Linked DNA regions of Bremerella sp. P1. The protein of the gene in region 1 binds, or shares a complex with, the protein of each later gene. Links are inferred from orthologs where the notes say so. Each region holds a gene or a part of one and is shown on either strand. Other genes may lie near its edges.

Region 1 (3,311 bases):
CAGCATGCCGGCGTCAAAACCGTTGTTAGCGGTTCGCAGTTCGAAGCGGCCGTCGCGTTCAAACGCATCGACCAGCAATTCGACCAGATCGACGTCGTCGTCAACGATCAAGGCCTTACGCTTGCCACTTTCCAGAGCATCGGTCGGGATGCCGTTCTCACGCATGAAGTTGTAAAGCTGATCACGCGGGATGCGACGAAACCGGCTGCCTGGGACGCGAAATCCTTTCAGTTGCCCCGAGTCGAAGCAACGAATAATGGTCTGTTGGCTGACCTTGCAGATTTTCGCTGCTTCACCGGTGGTAAAGACTGTTTTCATGTGCTGTCATCCTATCCCTAGCGTGTTTGGCTACCAATGCGATAAGTGAGTTTGGAGGCCGCCACGTTTTCCTGAGCATCCTCGCGCTCCGCGCATCCGTGTCAAACGAGTACATCCCGTTTAAAACTCTAATTTTCTGGAAGGTGTGTAATCGTTGCACCCCACGATAAATGAGTATTTCCGCTCTTCATCCGGATATACCCTGTTTACCGAATTTGCCAGATGCCGGAATTATACTGTCCTAGATTGCCACGTCAAGATTGATGTTGATGGCGTAAGTTAAGATGCGACAACAGTTTGTGACACAAAGTGAAACGCTGGCCAATATTTTGCCTAATCACAATCCAAAAGCTTTCAAGGGCAAGTACCCCGGAATTTGGGTACTTTTTGACTGCTTGCTAGTGATAGCAACCCTATCAATATCCCCAAGTTAGGAGGATTTTGCACCCATCCGACCATCGAGATAAACCAGTAGCAGAGCGATGTCAGAGGGGGTAATTCCACTGATCCGTTCGGCCTGAGCAACCGAGGTTGGGCGGATCTGACAAAGCTTCTCGCGGGCCTCAGTTCGCATCTGGGTAAGTCGCGTAAAATCGAAAGACTCAGGAATTCGTTTGTGCGAGAGCCGCTTTTGCCTCTCGACTTCGACCTGCTGACGAGCGATGTACCCCTCGTAGCGAATGTCGTAGGTGACCTGCAAAGCCGCTTCGTCGGTGATCTCTCGAAGCGACGGTGCTAGCTCGCAGACTTGTTCCCAAGATGAGTCATTACGCTTCAGGATGCTCGACAAGAGATTGCCTTGGTGCCGAGTGCTGCCCAGGACCTGCATTGCGACATCGATCTGCTGCTGCTTGTTCGTGAACGCTTCCCACCGCTGAGGCGGAATCAGGCCGCGTTCGTTTGCCAGTGGCGTCAGCCGGCGGTCGGCATTGTCTTGCCGAAGCATCAAGCGGTGCTCGGCCCGGCTGGTAAACATTCGGTACGGTTCGTCGACACCGCAGGTAACCAGGTCGTCAATCAGTACACCGATGTAAGCTTGCTCGCGGCCCAGTACCAACGGATCTTCAGCGCGACCTTCCAGGGCCGCGTTAATACCGGCCATCAATCCTTGAGCCGCCGCTTCTTCGTAGCCGGTGGTTCCGTTGATCTGGCCAGCGAAATAGAGCCCGGTTACATCCTTGGTTTGCAAAGAAGGCCACAGCTGATCGGGCGGGCAGAAGTCGTACTCGACTGCGTATCCATATCGCATGATCTGAGCGTTCTCGAGTCCGGGAATCAGCTTGAACATCTCGTCCTGAACGTCGCGCGGCAAGCTGGTCGAGATCCCGTTGACGTAGACTTCGCGCGTGTTGAACCCTTCCGGTTCCAAGAACAGCTGGTGCCGATCTTTGTCAGCGAAACGAACGACTTTGTCCTCGATACTCGGACAATAGCGAGGTCCCCGCGAATCGATCTGCCCGCTATACATCGGGGCGCGATGCAGGTTGGCTCGGATAAGGTCATGCACCTTTTCGTTGGTGTAGGTGATATGACACGGCATCTGCTCGAGATCGAGCTTTCCCGTCAGGTACGAGAAAGCTTGAGGGTCGTCGTCGCCTGGTTGCAGTTCCGTTTGTTCAAAGTCGATCGAATTGAAATTCAAACGAGCTGGCGTGCCGGTCTTGAAGCGATCTAGCCGAAAGCCGAGCCGATTCAGGGCGCTGCTAATACCACTGGACGTTCCCTCGCCCCCGCGACCGCCAGGCGTTTTGGTTTCGCCGGTGTGCATGATCGCGGAAAGAAACGTGCCGGTGGTCAGGACGACGCGTGGTGCGGAATAAATAGCCCCGCCATGCACGCTGACGCCGGTGATACGCTGTTTGCCATCAACTTCTTCGGTCAGTAGATCACTGACGATCTCTTGCCGCAGGTCGAGGTTGGCTTGATCTTCAACTGCCAGTTTGACCCAAAACTGGTATGCCTTCTTGTCCGCTTGAGCTCGCGGACTATGCATCGCGGGGCCCTTGCGGCGATTCAATAGTCGGAACTGGATGCCGGTGGCGTCGATTGCTTGACCCATGATGCCACCCATGGCATCGATTTCTCGTACGATCTGCCCCTTGGCAATACCGCCGATCGCTGGGTTACAGCTCATCTGAGCAACCGTATCGAGATTGGTCGTCAGCAGTGCCGTTTTGGCTCCCAGACGCGCAGCGGCCATGGCGGCCTCGGTACCTGCGTGCCCGGCTCCGACGACAATTACGTCATATTGATAACGACACTCCGACATCCAATCACCTTGCAATCAACCTGCTTTATGAGCGAAGCTTGTATTGTAGATGCCACCTTCGAGGTTCGCGAAGGGGCGGATTTCAAGTTTTCAGCGCGAAGTGTTCCGTTTTCAGTGATAGAAAGCCAGAACATTTGGCATCTGCGGGGCACCGCACCGCCGAATCTGAAAACTGAACACCTCAAACTGAAAACTATCCTATGCTCCTACGCTACCTCGTTTCCAACTTCCTCCAGCAACAAGGCCAAACGGTCGTGCGGGACTTTGTCTCGCAGCAGCTGGCCGAACACAATTCGGAGGAAACGGCCCCGGAAGATATCCCCAAGCCAGATGTGGTTGTAGTTTTTGCGTTGGGGGTAGAGTCCGCCGGATTCAAAGAGTCACTTGATTCCCCAACACCCGTGAAGATGGAGAAGCGAACGGTCACCGTTGGCAGGCTGGGCGATCGCGTCGTTGGAGTTGTCGAAACAGGCGTCGGGCGAAAGTCAGCCGCGGCCGCCGTGCGTGATGTGATTGATATCATCGGACCGAAGTGGATCGTATCAGCGGGCTTTGCTGGTGGGCTGGTTTCCGATTTGAAACGTGGTCACGTGGTCATGGCCAACTGTGTCGGTGATTTGGAAGGGAATGAAGTCAAGATTCCCCTCAACTTAACGGCAGAGCAAATCAAAGCGACGCAGGGGTTGGCCAGTGGCAAGCTACTGACGGTTGACCGCATCATCCG
Region 2 (3,364 bases), 4.1 Mb from region 1 along the record:
GAAGAAGACCGACGTGCTGAAGCATTATGGCCTCGGCAAAGTCGAGTACTACGGTTGGTTCAGCCCAGTCTCCTCGATCCTGTTGGTCGTGCTGCATGGGCTGTACTCGGTCTTGGGAAGTTATGGGCTGGCGATCATCGTGCTGACGCTGATGGTGCGTGGTGCGATGCACCCGATCAGCCGCAAGCAGGCCAAGAACATGCAGATCCAGCAGGCTCTTGCTCCGGAAATCAAACGCATCAGCGACCAATACAAGGACGACCCCGAAGGACGCCTCAAAGCCCAGCAAGAACTGTTCAAGAAGCACAACTTCAACCCCGTGGGCGGTTGCTTGATGATGTTCATCCAGTTGCCGATCTTCCTGGGACTTTACCGGGCACTCGCGGTCGACTTCCAACTGCGACAAGCGCCGCTGATTCCTGGCCTGGCATGGTGTTCGAACCTGGCCGCTCCTGACCAATTGATGTACTGGGCGAACTGGATGCCTGAGTTCCTCTCGCGTCCAACCGGCTTCCCGAGCTTGGGTCCTTACCTCAACATCTTGCCGCTGGTGACCGTTTCGTTGTTCCTGGTGCAGCAGAAGCTGTTCATGCCTCCACCGCAAGACGAACAACAAGCGATGCAGCAGCGAATCATGACCATCATGATGATCTTCATGGGTGTCATGTTCTTTAAAGTCCCGTCGGGTCTGTGTATCTACTTCATCACCTCCAGCATCTGGGGTATCGTCGAACGGAAGCTGCTTCCCAAGCCGAAGAACATCCCCGTGGTGGTCGAGGCCAAGAAGGAAGAGATCAAGCAGCCGAAAGTCCGCCAGGCGAAGAAGAAAAAGTAGCGACCTTGAGGACGCTGCATGGCTATGGACCTGGAACAAACGATCGTCGCGATTTCTTCCGCGCCGGGAATCGGTGGCAGGTCGATCGTTCGCCTGAGCGGTGAAGATGCCGTTCGCTTGGCGATGAGCATCACAAGCGAGCCGGATGCGGTCACGGTCACCGGCTCGCAGGTCGTCCAGCGCGAGATCTGCCTACCTGGCAAGCGAACGCTGACGGCCGACTTCTGGATCTGGCCCACCTCGCGCAGCTATACGAAACAGCCGCAGGTTGAAATTCATCTGCTCGGTAGCCGAGCAGTCGCTGACCTGGTGCTGATTGGCTTGCGCCGCGCTGGTGCACGACTCGCTCAACCGGGCGAGTTCACGATGCGAGCCTTCCTGGCTGGTCGACTCGATCTCACCCAGGCGGAAGCCGTACTTGGAGTGATCGACGCCCACGGCGAGCAGCGATTTCAATCGGCGCTGCGACAACTCTCAGGCGGGCTGTCGGGTCCCCTGCAAAACGCACGCAATGACTTGATCGAGCTGTTAGCGCTGTTGGAAGCAGGTCTCGACTTTGTCGAAGAAGACATCGAGTTCATCGAGATGGAGGAACTCCGGGAGCGTGTGTCCAGCATCGTGAACTCGCTGGCGCAGCTGCGCGATCAGATTCGTTCGCGGACAACCAACCAGTCGATACCCAAGGTAGTGCTGCTGGGTCTACCCAACGCTGGCAAAAGCAGCTTGTTCAATGCCCTGGCCGGATCCGACGAAGCGATTACTTCGCCCATCTCAGGAACGACGCGCGACTTCATCACTCGCAAGCTGAACTGGGACAATATCGAACTCGAATTGGTCGATACGGCCGGACACGAATCGTTCGAGGATGGTGATGAGATCCGAAAATTTATGGCGGATCAGACCCGATTTGCCACCGAAGATTGCGACGTCGGAATCCTCTGCGTCGATGCCGGTGTTGGCATGTCGGATCAGGATCGTGAATTAAGTCAGAGAATTCCGCCAGACCAGCTCCTGGTTGTCGCTACAAAATGCGACTCGCCGGACGCCAACAGTCCGGCATTCGCCTCGTATGCAACCAGCGCCAAGACGGCAGCCGGCATTGAAACTTTGCAACAAGCCATTGTGACTAAACTTACGGAGTTGGAATTAACCGAGGACGCCCTGGTCCCCAGCTCAGCGATCCGCTGCCTGGGAGCGATCGAGGAAACGTTAGGGGCGCTTTCCACCTGTTTGGAGAGTATCGCGGGTTATCAGTCCGAGGAATTGATCGCTTCTGAGATCCGTTACGCTATTGGACAGCTCTCTGAAGTTGTGGGCGCGGTCTATACCGATGACATTCTGGACGTGATCTTCTCCCGATTTTGCATTGGAAAATAGGACCAGATTCTTGTAATTTTGTGCCGGGTTTGATTGCATAAACCTTATCTAATCGCTAAGTTGACAACTTAGGCGGCATGCTAAGGGGCCGTTCTGTTCGTACGGACGCGGTCAGATTGCCGACCTATCCTGCCACCTTAGTTTCCCATCCAGCCATTCCTTTTTCGCCAATTACCGCTTCTTCGGCCCTTCTCGCTTTGTAATTCTTTCTTGAGCACAAGGCCCGCCAGAAGCAACTGATTTGCAAATCAACGAGGAGAATAAGTACATGCGTTCTAACGAGAATCGTCGTAACTTCATGAAGCTGACGGCTGCCGCCGGTGCTGGCTTCTGGGCGGCTGCTGGTGTGCAGGCCCAAGAGACGAAGTCCCCTAACGAGAAGATCAACTTTGCCAGTATCGGTATCGGTGGTAAAGGTTCGAGCGACTCGAATGATGCTGGCCGCGCCGGCAACATGGTGGCGATCGTCGACATCGACAAAGAACGCCTGGAACAGGCCGGTGTCCGCTTCCCCGACGCCAAGAGCTACACCGACTACCGTGAAATGCTGACCGAAATGGGCGACAAGGTCGACGCCGTCACCGTCAGTACGCCAGACCACTCGCACGCTCCTGCTTCGGCTATGGCCATGAGCATGGGCAAGCACTGCTTCACCCAAAAGCCGCTGACCCACAGCATCTGGGAAGCACGTCGCCTGGGCGAAATCGCTAAGGAAAACAAGGTTGTTACTCAGATGGGTAACCAAGGTACGGCTGAACGTGGCGTTCGTCGTGCAGCTGAAATCATCCAAGGTGGTGGTATCGGCAACGTGAAGGAAGTTCACGTCTGGACCAACCGTCCTGTGTGGCCACAAGGTGTTGCCAAGCCAGAAGCACAACCGATTCCAGATCACCTGGATTGGGAAATGTTCATCGGCCCAGCTCCTTATCGTGAATACGCTGACGCCTATCACCCATTCAAGTGGCGTGGTTGGTGGGACTTTGGTACCGGTGCTCTCGGTGACATGGCTTGCCATACGTTCAACATGGCCTTCATGGCATTGAACCTGCGTGACCCAGTCTCGGTCGAAGCCGAATCGTCCGGTCACAATGGCCAAACCTATCCGAAGTGGTCGGTCATCAAGTTCGAGTTCCCAGAACTCAACGGTCGTGC

What was found. Proteins that work in one complex are often made in the same cells at the same time.
Region 2: the proteins of mnmG (region 1) and PSR63_RS23055 are in contact, whole or in part, in a solved structure (PDB 9HIP), measured with the Escherichia coli proteins. The link is inferred for Bremerella sp. P1 from one-to-one orthologs.

Annotation. Positions count from the first base shown.
Region 1 is NZ_CP118164.1:1,438,952-1,442,262, reverse strand. The notes cover bases 169-3,080. They hold mnmG (tRNA uridine-5-carboxymethylaminomethyl(34) synthesis enzyme MnmG), read right to left. Parts: upstream 2,588-3,080; coding sequence 749-2,587; downstream 169-748. Other genes in these bases: PSR63_RS06055 (phosphorylase family protein), read left to right, coding at 2,788-3,080; PSR63_RS06065 (response regulator), read right to left, coding at 169-318. Also shown: more of PSR63_RS06065, read right to left, coding at 1-168; more of PSR63_RS06055, read left to right, coding at 3,081-3,311. UniProt on the Escherichia coli protein: NAD-binding protein involved in the addition of a carboxymethylaminomethyl (cmnm) group at the wobble position (U34) of certain tRNAs, forming tRNA-cmnm(5)s(2)U34.
Region 2 is NZ_CP118164.1:5,567,147-5,570,510, reverse strand. Bases 68-3,032 are described here. They hold PSR63_RS23055 (tRNA modification GTPase), read left to right. Parts: upstream 68-853; coding sequence 854-2,212; downstream 2,213-3,032. Other genes in these bases: PSR63_RS23050 (Gfo/Idh/MocA family protein), read left to right, coding at 2,481-3,032; PSR63_RS23060 (YidC/Oxa1 family insertase periplasmic-domain containing protein), read left to right, coding at 68-835. Also shown: more of PSR63_RS23060, read left to right, coding at 1-67; more of PSR63_RS23050, read left to right, coding at 3,033-3,364. UniProt on the Escherichia coli protein: Exhibits a very high intrinsic GTPase hydrolysis rate. Involved in the addition of a carboxymethylaminomethyl (cmnm) group at the wobble position (U34) of certain tRNAs, forming tRNA-cmnm(5)s(2)U34.